4 regions of the Kluyvera intermedia genome follow, and region 4 is predicted to be linked to each of the others. Evidence: predicted binding sites of a transcription regulator. Region 4 holds the regulator's gene; each other region holds the start of a gene.
What was found. Region 4 encodes PurR, which represses purine synthesis genes. Its sites were predicted from a motif close to CANGCAAACGTTTGCNTG; they were not measured.
Positions count from the first base shown of each region.

Region 1: the regulator PurR is predicted to act here: its motif matches at 2,835-2,852, upstream of tusA (sulfurtransferase TusA).
Region 2: the regulator PurR is predicted to act here: its motif matches at 1,843-1,860, upstream of pyrD (quinone-dependent dihydroorotate dehydrogenase).
Region 3: the regulator PurR is predicted to act here: its motif matches at 2,021-2,038, upstream of purH (bifunctional phosphoribosylaminoimidazolecarboxamide formyltransferase/IMP cyclohydrolase).

Region 1 covers NZ_CP139986.1:356,113-360,214, forward strand. The annotation lists gene arnF (4-amino-4-deoxy-L-arabinose-phosphoundecaprenol flippase subunit ArnF) at 1-35, shown strand, start outside; gene U0026_RS01630 (MFS transporter) at 210-1,400, shown strand; gene U0026_RS01635 (DcrB family lipoprotein) at 1,434-1,991, opposite strand; gene U0026_RS01640 (7-cyano-7-deazaguanine/7-aminomethyl-7-deazaguanine transporter) at 2,065-2,730, opposite strand; gene tusA (sulfurtransferase TusA) at 2,912-3,157, shown strand; gene U0026_RS01650 (bifunctional metallophosphatase/5'-nucleotidase) at 3,356-4,102, shown strand, end outside.
Region 2 covers NZ_CP139986.1:3,031,896-3,035,997, reverse strand. The annotation lists gene pepN (aminopeptidase N) at 1-979, shown strand, start outside; gene ssuE (NADPH-dependent FMN reductase) at 1,119-1,694, opposite strand; gene pyrD (quinone-dependent dihydroorotate dehydrogenase) at 1,946-2,956, shown strand; gene zapC (cell division protein ZapC) at 3,122-3,664, shown strand; gene U0026_RS14760 (YcbX family protein) at 3,661-4,102, opposite strand, start outside.
Region 3 covers NZ_CP139986.1:4,436,609-4,440,710, reverse strand. The annotation lists gene purD (phosphoribosylamine--glycine ligase) at 1-309, opposite strand, end outside; gene purH (bifunctional phosphoribosylaminoimidazolecarboxamide formyltransferase/IMP cyclohydrolase) at 325-1,914, opposite strand; rRNA gene U0026_RS21330 (16S ribosomal RNA) at 2,544-4,083, shown strand.
Region 4 covers NZ_CP139986.1:2,597,188-2,601,289, forward strand. The annotation lists gene U0026_RS12550 (MFS transporter) at 1-1,000, opposite strand, end outside; gene cydH (cytochrome bd-I oxidase subunit CydH) at 1,161-1,250, opposite strand; gene U0026_RS12555 (hypothetical protein) at 1,234-1,413, opposite strand; gene purR (HTH-type transcriptional repressor PurR) at 1,545-2,570, shown strand; gene punR (DNA-binding transcriptional activator PunR) at 2,588-3,499, opposite strand; gene punC (purine nucleoside transporter PunC) at 3,611-4,102, shown strand, end outside.

The DNA of each region.
Region 1 (4,102 bases), 2.2 Mb from region 4:
CTATCTTTTGGCCGAATAAAGCCTCGTGTCGCTGAGCGTGCGTTACTTCCCCGGGGGCGGCGTAAACGCCTTGCCCGGGCTACCGGTGCTTCGTCTGCGGGCGCTACGCTGTAGCCCGGCCAAGCGCAGCGCCGCCGGGAAAACTCGCAATGCCCTGCTGACAAAATATGCAATAATGCCCTTTTCGTTGCACCTATAAAGGATTATCTATGTCTGCGGCCGACGCAGAGGGGCAGCTTAGCGGCTTGCGTCTCAACCTGCGTATTGTCTCCGTCGTTATCTTTAACTTCGCCAGCTATCTCACCATTGGCCTGCCGTTGGCGGTGTTGCCCGGCTATGTCCATGACGTCATGGGATTTAGCGCTTTCTGGGCGGGGTTGGTTATCAGTCTGCAATATTTTGCCACGCTGCTCAGCCGTCCTCATGCCGGACGCTATGCGGATCAGCTCGGGCCGAAAAAAATCGTCGTCTTTGGCCTGTGTGGCTGCTTCCTCAGTGGGCTGGGATATCTGCTGGCGTCATTGGGTAGCGACTGGCCGCTTATCAGCCTGGTGCTGCTGTGTTTAGGTCGCGTGATTCTCGGTATCGGCCAGAGTTTTGCTGGCACTGGCTCCACCCTGTGGGGCGTAGGCGTGGTAGGCGCGCCGCATATTGGACGAGTGATCTCGTGGAACGGAATTGTCACCTACGGAGCGATGGCACTGGGCGCGCCGCTGGGCGTGCTCTGCTATAGCTACCTTGGCCTGCAAGGATTGGCGCTGGCGATTATGGCGGTGGCCGCGGTGGCGATTCTGGCGGCACTGCCGCGCGACGAAGTGAAAGCAGCGAAGGGCAAGCCGATGTCGTTTCGCGCCGTGCTGGGCCGCGTGTGGCCTTACGGGATGGCGCTGGCGCTCTCATCTGCCGGGTTTGGCGTTATCGCCACCTTTATCACCCTGTTTTACGATGCCAAAGGCTGGGATGGTGCGGCCTTCGCGCTCACCCTGTTTAGCTGTGCGTTTGTCGGCACGCGCCTGCTGTTCCCTAACGGCATTAACCGGCTGGGCGGGTTGAATGTGGCGATGATCTGTTTCTCGGTCGAGATTCTTGGCCTGTTACTGGTGGGTTTTGCGACGATGCCACTGCTAGCGAAAATTGGTACATTTCTGGCGGGAGCGGGTTTCTCACTGGTTTTCCCGGCGCTTGGCGTAGTGGCGGTAAAAGCTGTGCCACAGCAAAACCAAGGGGCGGCACTGGCGACCTACACCGTCTTTATGGATTTGTCGCTGGGGATAACCGGGCCGCTGGCCGGGCTGATGATGGCGTATATGGGCGTGTCGACTATCTATATCGCGGTGGCGGGGTTGGTGGCGTTAGCCTTATTGCTGGGATGGCGATTAAAAAAATGGCCCCTGGCGTAACGACGCGAGAGGCCATGTCATCATCATACTGACTTAGTTGATCACTAAAGTATTAATGATGCTTTCAGCAGCGGTTTGCGCCTGCTGCTGATTGTCCGCAGGCAGGGTGACCTGAAGGGTCAGCAGTTTGCCGTCGACTTTACCGAGAACCACGGAAGAGTAAGCGGTCTGCCCTTTAGCAGAAATGATGCTGTCGAGCTGCTGAAGGGTATGGCCTTTCACGTCGATAGATTTATTAGTGACAACCTGCAACTGCGGATCGCGGTTGCGCTGCTGTTCTTCCAGGCGTTTTGCCATCACCGCCAAATCTTCGTTGGTGCCGTCACCCACGATAACGATGACCGCTTTCTGGCCGGTCGCATCAGAGTAAACGTGCATGTTGTTGCTTTGCGTACCCAGCTTGCCGCTCTGATCGCTCATACCGGCGGGCAGCGTGAAGCCGACCTTACCGTCTAACAGGCTGATGGCCTGCCCGGCGGCGTCACTTGCGGTAGCCGAACCCTGTGCAGGGGTGCTGGTATCGCTGTTATCACAGGCAGCAAGACCTGCAACCAGCAGGCCAATACCAACATATTTCACCAATTTGCGCATTGACTTCTTCCTTTCGATAAACAGCCACTAACGGCTCATTCATCTATCTTATCACAACCAATGTCATGAACTCTTAGCCGGGCTGTGCTGCGGATAAATCAGATTTATCTGCCAGCCTTTTCATCAGCATATTCAACAACACGCCGTACATCGGCAGGAAGAATGCAATGCTAATCAGCACCTTAAAGGTATAGTCCACAAGGGCGATTTCTACCCAGTGCGCCGCCATAAAAGGATCGGTGCTGCGCCAGAAGGCGATAAAGAAGAATGCCAGTGTGTCACTGATATTACCGAACAGCGTGGAGGCCGTTGGGGCCAGCCACCAATGGCGGCTTTGACGCAGACGGTTAAACACGTGGACATCAAGGATCTGCCCCAGTGCGTAGGCCATAAAACTTGCGGCGGCAATACGAGCAACGAACAGATTGAAGTGTGCCAGCGCGCCAAAGCCCTGCCACTCACCCATGTAAAACAGGGCAGAAATGACGTAGGAGATCATCAGCGCTGGGATCATCACGGCGAACACAATGCGTCGTGCCAACGGTGCGCCAAAAATCCGCACGGTGAGGTCGGTGGCCAGGAAAATAAACGGAAAGCTAAACGCGCCCCAGGTGGTGTGGAAGCCGAAAATAGAGACCGGCAGCTGCACCAGATAGTTACTGGAGGTGATCACCAGTAAATGGAATAGCGATAGCCAAACCAGCGCATGACGGCGCTGTATGGAGGTAAAGGGAGCCATATTGTACCTTTTTAGTGGTTGGGGTGAGGGAACCCAATAAACTGCAAACCTATTGCAGGGGCGGAATAATACTGCTTTCCCGCCTCATTGCAATGGTTGTTTTTCGCGCAATCGTTAACCTGGTTGCGTTGCGAGCCTGTCAGCGTAAACTAAGGCCGTTTTTTCTGACCACGAGATTCTCATGACCGATTTGTTTTCCAGCCCCGACCACACCTTAGATGCGCAAGGGCTACGCTGTCCGGAGCCGGTGATGATGGTGCGCAAAACCGTGCGCACGATGCCGGTGGGTGAAACGCTGTTGATTATTGCCGACGATCCCGCAACAACGCGTGATATACCCGGCTTTTGTCGTTTTATGGAACATGAGCTGATTGCCGAGCAGACCGAATCGCTGCCGTATCAATATCTGTTGCGTAAAAGTCATTAATACAGGCTGCGCCTGAAACAACGTACAATTTATTGATTTTTAGTTGTTTAAAAGGCGCGGCGGCAATCCAACTCCATCGAACGGCTTAAGCTTGAGCTGTCTCTCAGTTTCATTGTTTGCCCTGTAAAGTTGCTAGTAAAAATATTGATGTGAATCGCATAATTTCCCCTCGATTCCCTTTCGGCACATCAAATAACAATGAAAAAATCGTTTCTTGCGCTTTTACTTTGCTTAGGTACCTCTGCGGCGATGGCTGAACCCGTCAATATCACGATCCTCGGCACCTCCGATCTGCATGGCACTTTTGTCCCGTGGGACTACTCCACGGATACCGAAAATCTGGCAGGTAGTTTGAGCCAGATTGCCACCCAGATACGTCAGGTGAGAAAGGAACAGCCCAACGTCATTCTGGTCGACGCGGGGGACACCATTCAGGGTAACTTTGTCGAAACCTTTAAGAACGACAAAACCAGCCCGATGATCCTCGGGTTTAACGCCCTGGACTATGACGTCTGGGTGATGGGTAACCATGAATTCGATTTCGGCCTGAAATCGCTGTCGACCTCGCTAAATCAGTTTAAAGGCACGGCGCTTGCCGGGAATATCCTGTGGGATAGCGGAAAAACCTATCTGCCTGCGTATAAGATTATTGAACGCCAGGGCGTGAAGATTGGTGTTATCGGCATGGATACGCCGATGACCGCCGAGTTTGCTAAAGGTACCGATCGGGTAAAAGGACTCAACTTTACCGATCCGGTTGGCGCGGTGAAGCAGACCATCCAGCAGATTCAGGGGCAGGTGGATGCCATCGTGCTGGTGGCGCATATGGGGATCGATAACGAGAACCAGCGGCCAGGCACCGGCGTGGGCGATATTGCCCGTGCCAACCCAGAACTGGCGGCTATCGTCGCTGGGCATATGCATGTGAAAGTGGATAAAGAGGTG
Region 2 (4,102 bases), 430 kb from region 4:
ATGGAGCGACCAGCAACTGACGTTCCTGATGCGTCATGCGCGCAACGATTTCTCTCGTTGGGATGCGGCACAGAGCCTGCTGGCAACCTACATCAAACTCAATGTTGCCCGTCATCAGCAGGGCCAACCGCTGTCTCTGCCTATCCACGTGGCGGATGCTTTCCGTGCGATCTTGTTGGATGAAAAGATCGACCCGGCGCTGGCTGCTGAGATCCTGACGCTGCCATCGGCAAGCGAAATTGCCGAGTTGTTTGAGATTATCGATCCGATCGCCATTGCGGCGGTACGTGAAGCGTTGACCCGAACGCTTGCGACCGAGCTTGCCGACGAATGTTTGGCTATCTATAACGCCAACAAACTCGACAGCTATCGCGTCGAGCATGATGACATCGCCAAACGTTCGCTGCGTAACACCTGTCTGCGTTATCTGGCGTTTGGCGATCGTGAGTTGGCGGATAAACTGATCAGCAAGCAGTACCACGACGCCGACAACATGACTGATGTTCTGGCGGCGCTGTCTGCTGCCGTGGCGGCAGAATTGCCATGCCGTGACGCGCTGATGCAACAGTACGATGATAAGTGGCATCACGATGGTCTGGTGATGGACAAGTGGTTTATTCTGCAAGCGACGAGCCCGGCCGAAGATGCGCTGGAAACGGTACGTAAGCTGCTGAACCACCGTTCATTCAGCATGAACAACCCGAACCGTATCCGCTCGCTGATTGGCGCATTTGCTGGCAGCAATCCGGCAGCGTTCCATGCTGAAGACGGCAGCGGCTACCAGTTCCTGGTGGAAATGCTCACCGAACTGAACAGTCGTAACCCGCAGGTAGCTTCACGTCTGATTGAACCGCTGATCCGCCTGAAACGTTATGATGCGAAACGTCAGGCATTGATGCGTGCGGCGCTGGAGCAGCTGAAGGGGCTGGAGAATCTGTCTGGCGATCTGTACGAGAAGATTGCGAAAGCGTTAGCCTAACGCATGAGTAACCCGGCCGAACGAAGTGACGCCGGGAAGACTCGGAACCTGTTCTCGGCGTCACTTCGTTCGGCCCGGCTACATGTCATATTGTTATTAACAAAAACGCCGCTGAGGTTTTCTCGCGGCGTTTTTTTTATCAAACATGTTCGGCCTGTCTCACGGCACCTAATGCGGGAACCTGGATATCCCGCCGATGTAAAGCTTGCCAGAACGTTTCTAGCGCGCTGTCCAGACGATGATGCAGGTTTGGACTGAACTGCGGCTTATGCTGATAATCGGTGACCTGGCTATCGTCAGCAAAGACGCCTTGCAGGATCTCCTGAGCCTTCAGTGCATTCAGTACCGGCTTAAGCGCGTAATCCACCGCCAGCATATGCGCCACCGTACCCCCGGTTGCCAGCGGCAGTACTACTTTCCCTTCCAGTGCACGTTCCGGAAGCAGATCGAGCAGCGCTTTTAAGGCTCCGGCAAACGAGGCTTTATAGACCGGTGTGGCAATAATCAACCCATCAGCATGGGCTAACTGCTCGGTGAGAGTTAGCAGTGCCGGGCTATCAAAGCGGGCGTAGAACAAATCTTCTGGCGAAAAATTTTGCAGATGCCAGTGGAAAACTTCGACATCTGCCGTAGAAAGTTTCTCCCGCGCGTACTCTAGTAAGGCGCTGGAGCGGGAAGGGAAGCGGGGGCTGCCTGCTAAAGTAATGACGCGCATAGACTCTCCTTATAACCAAAAACAAACATTAATCTAAATTTCATAACATTTGCATCAGTGTCTCAGAGCCTTCAGAGAGGGCGAAATACTTTTTCCGGCGTTGGTTTACCAAAAAATGCATATAGCGAGTGGCTCGGTGGGGAAGAGCAAGGAAAACGATTGCGCTTTTTTTGCCATAGGTCAATTCCCTTTCTCCGCGTTATCGCACATAATACGCCCCCGGTTTGCACACCGGGAATCCAGGAGAGTTCATGTACTATCCCTTCGTTCGTAAAGCACTTTTTCAGCTCGATCCAGAGCGCGCTCATGAATTAACATTTCAACAATTACGCCGTATCACTGGCACTCCGCTAGAAGCGCTCGTGCGCCAGAAAGTGCCGGAAAAACCGGTTACCTGTATGGGGCTGACGTTTAAAAATCCACTGGGTCTGGCCGCAGGTCTGGATAAAGATGGCGAATGCATCGATGCCTTAGGGGCGATGGGATTCGGTTCTATTGAAATAGGTACCGTCACGCCGCGCCCGCAACCGGGTAACGACAAACCGCGTCTGTTCCGCCTGGTTGATGCCGAAGGGTTGATCAACCGTATGGGCTTTAACAACCACGGTGTGGATAACCTGGTTGAGAACGTTAAAAAAGCGCATTTCGACGGTATTCTGGGGATTAATATCGGTAAGAATAAAGATACTCCGGTTGAGCAGGGTAAAGATGACTATCTGATTTGTATGGAAAAAATCTATGCCTATGCCGGTTATATCGCGATCAATATTTCCTCACCAAATACCCCGGGGCTACGTAGCTTGCAATATGGAGAAGCGCTCGACGATCTGCTCTCCGGTATTAAAAATAAGCAATCTGAGCTTCAGGAAAAACATCACAAATATGTTCCTGTGGCGGTGAAGATCGCGCCGGATCTTTCTCCTGAAGAGTTGATCCAGGTGGCCGATAGTTTAGTTCGTCACAATATCGATGGCGTTATTGCGACCAATACGACATTAGATCGTTCTTTGGTTCAAGGGATGAAATATTGCGATGAGATGGGAGGCTTAAGCGGTCGTCCATTACAATTAAAAAGCACCGAAATTATTCGTATGCTGTCAGCAGAATTAAAAGGTCAGTTGCCAATCATCGGTGTCGGCGGTATTGACTCAGTGACTGCTGCGCGTGAGAAAATGGCTGCTGGGGCCTCGCTGGTACAGATTTATTCCGGCTTTATTTTTAAAGGTCCGCCGCTGATTAAAGAAATCATTACTCATATCTAGTCTTTTTCCTGGTAATGTGATCCAGGGCTTTATTTCCGGCCCTGGTTGCTTTATATTTCCCTATTGTTGCTTATTTAAACATATTGGTCTTTTATTATTTAGGGCAATGTAACGCAGCGGAAGAAACAGACATAGCATTGGATGCGAAAATGATGGGGGAGACAAATGCGAATTAAACCTGATGATAACTGGCGTTGGTATTATGATGAAGAGCACGATCGAATGATGCTCGATTTAGCCAATGGTATGTTATTTCGCTCGCGTTTTGCTCGCCGCATGTTAACACCCGATGCGTTTGACCCAACGGGTTTCTGTGTTGATGATGCCGCGCTCTATTTCTCTTTCGAAGAAAAGTGTCGCGATCTGATGTTATCGAAAGAACATCGTGCTGAGCTCATTTTAAATGCGCTGGTGGCGATTCGTTTCCTGAAACCACAAATGCCAAAAAGCTGGCATTTCCGCGCGCACCACGATGCCTGGACACCGGCAACTGGCGATGCCGCTTGCGTGTGGCTAAGCGATGATGACAGTCAGGTGAATCTCTTAGTGGTAGAACCAGGCGAAAACGCCGCACTGTGTCTGTTAGCACAACCTGGCCTCGTGCTTGCTGGGCGCACGATGCAGTTAGGTGATCCGATCAAGGTGATGAATGACAGGCTGCAACCGCAAATAGGTACCGTCGGTTACAACCTGGAACAAGCAGTCTAACGTTTTAGCCTCAGCGCCGTTTTAGGTACACAGCTGCAACTCAATATCGTTCCATCCGGGCCTATTGCGCTTTTCTTCAGCGGGGTCACTTCGCCTTCAATTAGCGTCACACGACAGCTTCCGCACAGACCGGCGCGGCAGGAGTAGGGAACGCGAATTCCCTGTTGCTCAAGCTGCTCAAGCACAATCTGCTGATTATTGCCGCTAAAGGCTGTTCCTTCCCAGTCGATCTCCACCAATGCATCTTGCTGCGCCTGGGGCGCAAGTGCGTCATCGGTTTGACCTGCGCCATAAATTTTAGCTGGCCCGGTTGCGAGAATTTCAACTTGATCGCCCACGCGTACCACGCCACTGTTGCGCGCAATAAGGTTTTGGCCAAAATCGACATCGCCATTGCTGGGATCTGTTCGGAATGATTGCAAGATACTTAGCGGTTCA
Region 3 (4,102 bases), 1.8 Mb from region 4:
TCCTTCAAGCTGCGCGGCACCTTCGGTTGGGCCAAAGATTTTCAGACCGGCGGCGCGGAAGGCGTCGACCACACCAATGACCAGCGGCGCTTCCGGGCCAACAATGGTCAGATCAATTTTCTCGCTCTGGGCAAAGGCCAGCAGTGCCGGGATATCGGTGACGCCGATAGCCACGTTTTGCAGTGCAGGCTCCAGCGCGGTGCCCGCGTTGCCTGGGGCAACAAAAACGGTCTCGACGTTTGGCGACTGTACTGCTTTCCAGGCCAGGGCGTGCTCACGCCCACCGTTGCCAATAACTAATACTTTCATCGTCTGCTCCGTAAATTAATGGCGGAAGTGGCGCATGTCGGTGAAGATCATTGCGATGCCGTGTTCGTCGGCGGCTGCAATCACTTCTTCATCGCGAATAGAACCGCCAGGCTGGATAACACAGCTCACACCGACGGCCGCGGCGGCATCAATACCATCGCGGAATGGGAAGAAGGCATCGGATGCCATGGCGGAACCTTTCACTTCCAGACCTTCGTCTGCGGCTTTAATCCCGGCGATTTTCGCAGAGTAAACGCGGCTCATCTGGCCTGCGCCTATCCCGATAGTCATATTCTCTTTGGCGTAAACAATGGCGTTAGATTTTACGAATTTCGCCACTTTCCAGCAGAACAGCGCATCACGTAATTCTTGTTCGGTAGGCTGACGTTTGGAAACCACACGCAGTTCACCTTCGGTGACCATACCAAGATCACGATCCTGAACCAGCAGGCCACCGTTTACGCGTTTGAAGTCCAGACCGGCAACGCGGCTTGTCCACTGACCGCAGGTCAGGACGCGAACGTTCTGTTTAGCGGCGGTGATTTTCAGTGCTTCTTCTGTGGCAGACGGCGCGATGATCACTTCAACAAACTGGCGGGAGATAATAGCTTGCGCCGTTTCAGCATCCAGCTCACGGTTGAAAGCGATGATGCCGCCGAACGCGGAGGTTGGGTCGGTTTTATAGGCGCGGTCGTAGGCTTCGAAAATAGAGGTACTTACCGCGACGCCGCACGGGTTAGCGTGCTTAACAATAACGCAGGCCGGTTCGTTGAACTCTTTCACACATTCTAGCGCGGCATCGGTATCGGCGATGTTGTTATAAGAGAGCGCTTTGCCCTGCACCTGCGTTGCGGTGGCAACGGAAGCCTCTTGAACATTCTCTTCTATATAGAAGGCAGCTTGCTGGTGGCTGTTTTCGCCGTAGCGCATATCCTGCTTCTTAATGAAGTTCAGGTTAAGAGTACGCGGGAAGCGACCCGCAGCTTCTTTGCTTTCACCGTGGTAGGCCGGAACCATGCTGCCGAAGTAGTTGGCAATCATGCTGTCGTAGGCGGCGGTGTGTTCGAAAGCTTTAATGGCGAGGTCGAAACGGGTGTCGAGGGTTAACGAACCGTCGTTAGCGTCCATCTCGCTAATAATCGCGGTGTAGTCACTGCTCTTTACTACGATGGCGACGTCTTTGTGGTTCTTAGCCGCTGAGCGCACCATGGTTGGGCCGCCGATATCAATATTCTCTACCGCATCTTCCAGCGAGCAGCCTTCACGGGCAACAGTCTCGGCGAATGGGTAAAGGTTAACGACGACCATATCGATAGGCTCGATGTGATGCTGTTCCATAATGGCGTCGTCCTGACCGCGGCGGCCAAGAATGCCACCGTGTACTTTTGGATGCAGGGTTTTCACGCGTCCATCCATCATTTCCGGGAAACCGGTGTAATCGGAAACTTCGGTTACCGGCAGACCTTTCTCTGCTAACAGACGGGCGGTACCGCCTGTAGACAGCAACTGCACACCACGTGCGGAAAGTGCCTGGGCGAACTCGATGATACCGGCCTTGTCAGAAACACTGAGCAGAGCGCGGCGGACTGGACGACGTTGTTGCATGGTAAATCCCCTGGATTTGACTATTACAGAGAGCGTTAGGTGAATTCTTGCGTAAAAACTCAGCTAACGCCCCTTACGGGGCATCATTGTTTTGCCGCAGCATTGTAACGAAAACGTTTGCGCAACGCTCGCGAATTTTTCTCTTTCCGCCGAACCCCCGATTTTGCACCTTTATATAAGGGACAGAATGAAAGGATCAGAGGTAATGATGATTAAGAATGTGGATAACTCTGTGTGTAAATGGGTATAAGGCGGGGTTCTGCTGGGGATTGCAGCAGTCAGTCATTTTTCTGTCATTTAAGGGTTGCGGGGTGAGAGAAACTCCCTATAATGCGACCCCACTGAGACGGCAAACGTGAATCACTTCACATTAACTAGCCGGTTCGGTTGAAGAGAAAAACCTGAAAATAAACGGTTGACTCTGAAAGAGGAAAGCGTAATATACGCCACCTCGCAACAGTGAGCGAAAGCCGTGTTGCACTGCTCTTTAACAATTTATCAGACAATCTGTGTGGGCACTCGAAGATACGGATTCTTAAACGTCGCAAGACGCTAAATGAATACCAAGTCTCAACGAGTGAACATACGTAATTCATTACGAAGTTTAATTGATTGAGCATCAAACACTTAAATTGAAGAGTTTGATCATGGCTCAGATTGAACGCTGGCGGCAGGCCTAACACATGCAAGTCGAACGGTAACACAGAGAGCTTGCTCTTGGGTGACGAGTGGCGGACGGGTGAGTAATGTCTGGGAAACTGCCCGATGGAGGGGGATAACTACTGGAAACGGTAGCTAATACCGCATAACGTCGCAAGACCAAAGTGGGGGACCTTCGGGCCTCACACCATCGGATGTGCCCAGATGGGATTAGCTAGTAGGTGGGGTAATGGCTCACCTAGGCGACGATCCCTAGCTGGTCTGAGAGGATGACCAGCCACACTGGAACTGAGACACGGTCCAGACTCCTACGGGAGGCAGCAGTGGGGAATATTGCACAATGGGCGCAAGCCTGATGCAGCCATGCCGCGTGTATGAAGAAGGCCTTCGGGTTGTAAAGTACTTTCAGCGAGGAGGAAGGCATTAAGGTTAATAACCTTAGTGATTGACGTTACTCGCAGAAGAAGCACCGGCTAACTCCGTGCCAGCAGCCGCGGTAATACGGAGGGTGCAAGCGTTAATCGGAATTACTGGGCGTAAAGCGCACGCAGGCGGTCTGTCAAGTCGGATGTGAAATCCCCGGGCTCAACCTGGGAACTGCATTCGAAACTGGCAGGCTAGAGTCTTGTAGAGGGGGGTAGAATTCCAGGTGTAGCGGTGAAATGCGTAGAGATCTGGAGGAATACCGGTGGCGAAGGCGGCCCCCTGGACAAAGACTGACGCTCAGGTGCGAAAGCGTGGGGAGCAAACAGGATTAGATACCCTGGTAGTCCACGCCGTAAACGATGTCGACTTGGAGGTTGTTCCCTTGAGGAGTGGCTTCCGGAGCTAACGCGTTAAGTCGACCGCCTGGGGAGTACGGCCGCAAGGTTAAAACTCAAATGAATTGACGGGGGCCCGCACAAGCGGTGGAGCATGTGGTTTAATTCGATGCAACGCGAAGAACCTTACCTACTCTTGACATCCAGAGAATTTAGCAGAGATGCTTTAGTGCCTTCGGGAACTCTGAGACAGGTGCTGCATGGCTGTCGTCAGCTCGTGTTGTGAAATGTTGGGTTAAGTCCCGCAACGAGCGCAACCCTTATCCTTTGTTGCCAGCGGTTCGGCCGGGAACTCAAAGGAGACTGCCAGTGATAAACTGGAGGAAGGTGGGGATGACGTCAAGTCATCATGGCCCTTACGAGTAGGGCTACACACGTGCTACAATGGCATATACAAAGAGAAGCGACCTCGCGAGAGCAAGCGGACCTCATAAAGTATGTCGTAGTCCGGATCGGAGTCTGCAACTCGACTCCGTGAAGTCGGAATCGCTAGTAATCGTAGATCAGAATGCTACGGTGAATACGTTCCCGGGCCTTGTACACACCGCCCGTCACACCATGGGAGTGGGTTGCAAAAGAAGTAGGTAGCTTAACCTTCGGGAGGGCGCTTACCACTTTGTGATTCATGACTGGGGTGAAGTCGTAACAAGGTAACCGTAGGGGAACCTGCGGTTGGATCACCTCCTTACCTTAAAGAAACGTGCTTT
Region 4 (4,102 bases):
ATGCCCCGATATTGACCGATGATGACAGACCTGGCGCTTCATGCGCTACCCGCATCACGCGCATCTGCAACGGTGGCACCACCGCGAAGGTTGCCGCACCCCAGACCACCATGCTCACTGCGGCCCCTAACTGGGTTTGCGCAAGGAACGGAATCGCCAACATAATAACCATCAACAGCAGCAAGAAGCCTTTCAACGTGCCGCTGACGGAGCGGTCAGCAAATTTACCGCCCAGGTAGTTACCGATGGAGAAACCAACGCCAATCAACACCAGCATCAGTGTGATAAAACCTGACGATGCGTGGGTGATGGTGTGCAGTACCGGAGAAATGTAGGTATAGAGCGTGAACATGGCGCCCGCACCTAATACGGTCGTTAACAGCGCAGACAGGACCTGCGGACGGACCAGTACCGACAGCTCGCGCTTAACATCCGGTTTCTCCCCCGCCCCACCTTTTGGAAGAGAAAACCACAGACTGATGATGGCAATCACACCAAGCCCCGCGGTTGCCATAAACGACATACGCCAGCCGATAGTTTCCCCAAGCCATGTTGCCGCAGGCACTCCGCCAATGTTAGCAATGGTCAGCCCCATAAACATGGTTGCAACGGCGCTGGCCTGCTTGTGCTTTGGTACCACGCTCGCCGCCACCACTGAGCCAAGACCAAAGAAAGCGCCATGGTTGAGGCTGGTGATAATGCGCGAGAGCATTAAGGTGGTGTAGTCCGGCGAGATAGCGGACAGTACGTTGCCAAGGGTAAAGATAGCCATCAGGAAAATCAGCGCATTACGACGACCGCGATGTGACAGTAATAGCGTCATCAGCGGCGCGCCAACCATCACGCCAACCGCATAGGCGCTGATCAACATACCGGCGGCGGGAATTGAGACATCAACCCCTTTCGCGATAACCGGCAATAAGCCCATCGGCGAGAATTCGGTCGTACCAATACCAAAGGCCCCAATGGCTAAAGCCAATAAGGGAAAATTAATTTTCATACAAAAGCTCCGCTAAGCCACACGCAATACGCGGCATGACAACATGGGGCAAAAGCATGACATTAATCACAGAAAAACAGAAGTGTACAAAACAGCAAAAGATTATTGCTAATTGGGTAACAATAATACGAGAGGGAGCGGATGCTCCCTCACAGAGGGATTAATGCAATATAGCGGTGAAACTTGCTGCGACGATCAGAGCAAGCGCAATAAAGGTAGTACCGAGTGACAACTTAAGATCGGTGCTCATCAATTTTTCTCCTTTTGATTTCCACAGTAAAACTGCGTTTAATCATTTTTGCACAGTTAATCGTAAAAATCTTCACAGATTTAGCAGGATGTTTGTTTTTGTTCTTCCACTTTGCGCCAGGATAAGTCAAAATTCGACGCTTATTTATAAGCGTACCGGCCATTGACCCCCTCCTGTCGTCCTGTATCGTTTTCCCGGCGAAATGCAATCTGCAAGATTGTACCAGGGTGTGTGAAGGCAAACGTTTTCCTTTCGGTTTTATCAGGGGCAGGCCAGGGTCTGGAGTGAGATGGAATGGCAACAATTAAAGATGTAGCGAAGCGCGCAAACGTTTCCACTACAACCGTATCACATGTAATTAACAAAACCCGTTTTGTCGCTGAAGACACGCGTGAAGCGGTTTGGGCAGCCATTAAAGAGCTGCACTACTCGCCAAGCGCCGTGGCGCGTAGCCTTAAGGTTAACCACACCAAATCGATCGGTTTATTGGCAACCAGTAGCGAGGCGGCGTATTTTGCTGAAATCATCGAAGCCGTTGAGAAAAACTGCTTTGAGAAAGGCTATACCCTAATTCTTGGCAACGCGTGGAATAATCTTGAGAAACAGCGCGCGTATTTGTCGATGATGGCGCAAAAGCGCGTAGATGGCCTGTTGGTCATGTGCTCAGAGTACCCGGAATCTCTGCTCACGATGCTCGAAGAGTATCGCAACATCCCGATGGTGGTGATGGACTGGGGAGAATCCAAAGCTGACTTTACTGACTCCGTGATTGATAACGCCTTTGAGGGCGGTTATATGGCGGGTCGTTATCTGGTGGAACGCGGGCATCGCGATATCGGCGTGATCCCAGGGCCGCTGGAGCGTAACACTGGTGCGGGTCGTCTGGCGGGCTTTATGAAAGCCATGGAAGAGACGATGATAAACGTCCCAACCAACTGGATTGTACAGGGCGATTTTGAGCCTGAGTCTGGCTATCGTGCGATGCAGCAAATCCTGTCCCAGCACCCTCGTCCAACCGCAATCTTCTGCGGTGGCGATGTCATGGCGATGGGCGCACTGTGTGCTGCCGATGAAATGGGTCTGCGGGTTCCGCAGGATATTTCGCTTATCGGTTACGATAACGTGCGCAACTCCCGTTTCTTTACCCCGGCGCTGACGACGATTCATCAGCCAAAAGATTCACTGGGTGAAACGGCCTTCAATATGTTGATGGACCGCATCGTAAGTAAGCGTGAGGTGTCTCAGTCGATTGAGGTGCATCCGCGCCTCATCGAACGCCGCTCCGTGGCCGACGGCCCGTATCGCGACTATCGCCGCTAAGTCCTGATGCGGACGCCTTATTCCGGCGTCCGCAGCCACTCATCGTTTAACGTCTCACTGTCTCCCAGATACTCTAACAACCAGCTTAATGCCGGTGAGGCTTCGCTTTGCTGCCAGGTGAGACAACAGGCTGCATCCGGGAAGGGATTTTCCAGTGTTAATGCGACCCACTCCCCGCTCTCAAGCCACGGTTGCGCCCGATGTCCGGGTACCATTGCCGCGCATAGTCCAGCAGAAATGCAGGTTTCCGACGACGCCCAGTCCGGTACCACCACTCTTTTTTGGTTATCCAGAAGCCAGGTCGTCCGCTTGGGTAGCGAGCGAGAGGTATCCTCAAGCACCAATGAAGGCCAATTGCGCAACACATCATCGCTGAGCGGCCCTTCCATCTTTGCCAGCGGATGCGAACAGGCGACAACGCAGTGCCAATTAAGCTTACCCATGTCGCGAAAGGCAAAACGCCCGCCGATTGGGATGGCCTGGGTCGCGCCAATCGCCAGTTCCACGCGACCATCCGACAACGCATCCCACACGCCGTTGAAAACTTCCTGAAATACGATCAGCTCAACATCGTTAAAGTGGCGATAGAAATCAACAATCATCTGGCGAGTCCGTTCCGGTTTAACGATGTTATCTACCGCAATAGCCAACTGCCCACGCCAGCCGTTGGCAATCTGCTGACACTGTTGGCGGGTGATCTGCATTTTTTTGATAACAGATCGCCCTTCTTTCAAAAACCATGCACCGGCAGGCGTTAGCTCAACGTCCCGGTGCCGCCGTTCAAACAAAGGCACCGCAAGCCATTCCTCTAACTGACGGACGGTATAGCTCACCGCCGAAGGCACACGGTGTAATTCCTGCGCCGCGGCGCTAAAGCTGCCGTTGCGCGCAACGGCATCAACCACTTCTAAGGAATATTCAGACCACATTTTTTGCCTTCAAATATTTTGAATCCATGACTCAAATATTAGCGTTTCACAACCACCATTGCACTCTCTACACTCTGCGCAATTGTTTATTCATGAGAAAAAGGTCGATTTATGCAACCGGGGAAAGGATTTTTAGTCTGGCTAGCAGGACTGAGCGTGCTGGGTTTTCTGGCGACAGATATGTATTTACCTGCCTTTGCGGTTATTCAGGAAGATCTGCAAACACCAGCATCCGCAGTGAGTGCCAGCCTGAGTTTGTTCCTCGCCGGTTTTGCCCTCGCGCAGCTTTTGTGGGGGCCGCTGTCAGACCGCTACGGCCGTAAACCGATTCTGCTGACCGGGTTAACCATTTTTGCGCTGGGCTGCATAGGCATGTTGTGGGTGCGTGATGGTACCACACTGCTGGTACTGCGCTTTGTACAGGCCGTAGGCGTTTGTGCGGCGGCCGTAACCTGGCAGGCGATGGTGACTGACTATTATCCTGCGCAGCGCACTAACCGTATTTTCGCCACGATTATGCCACTGGTCGGCCTATCTCCAGCCCTCGCCCCGCTTCTGGGTAGCTGGTTATTAGTGCATTTTGATTGGCAGGCCATTTTTGCG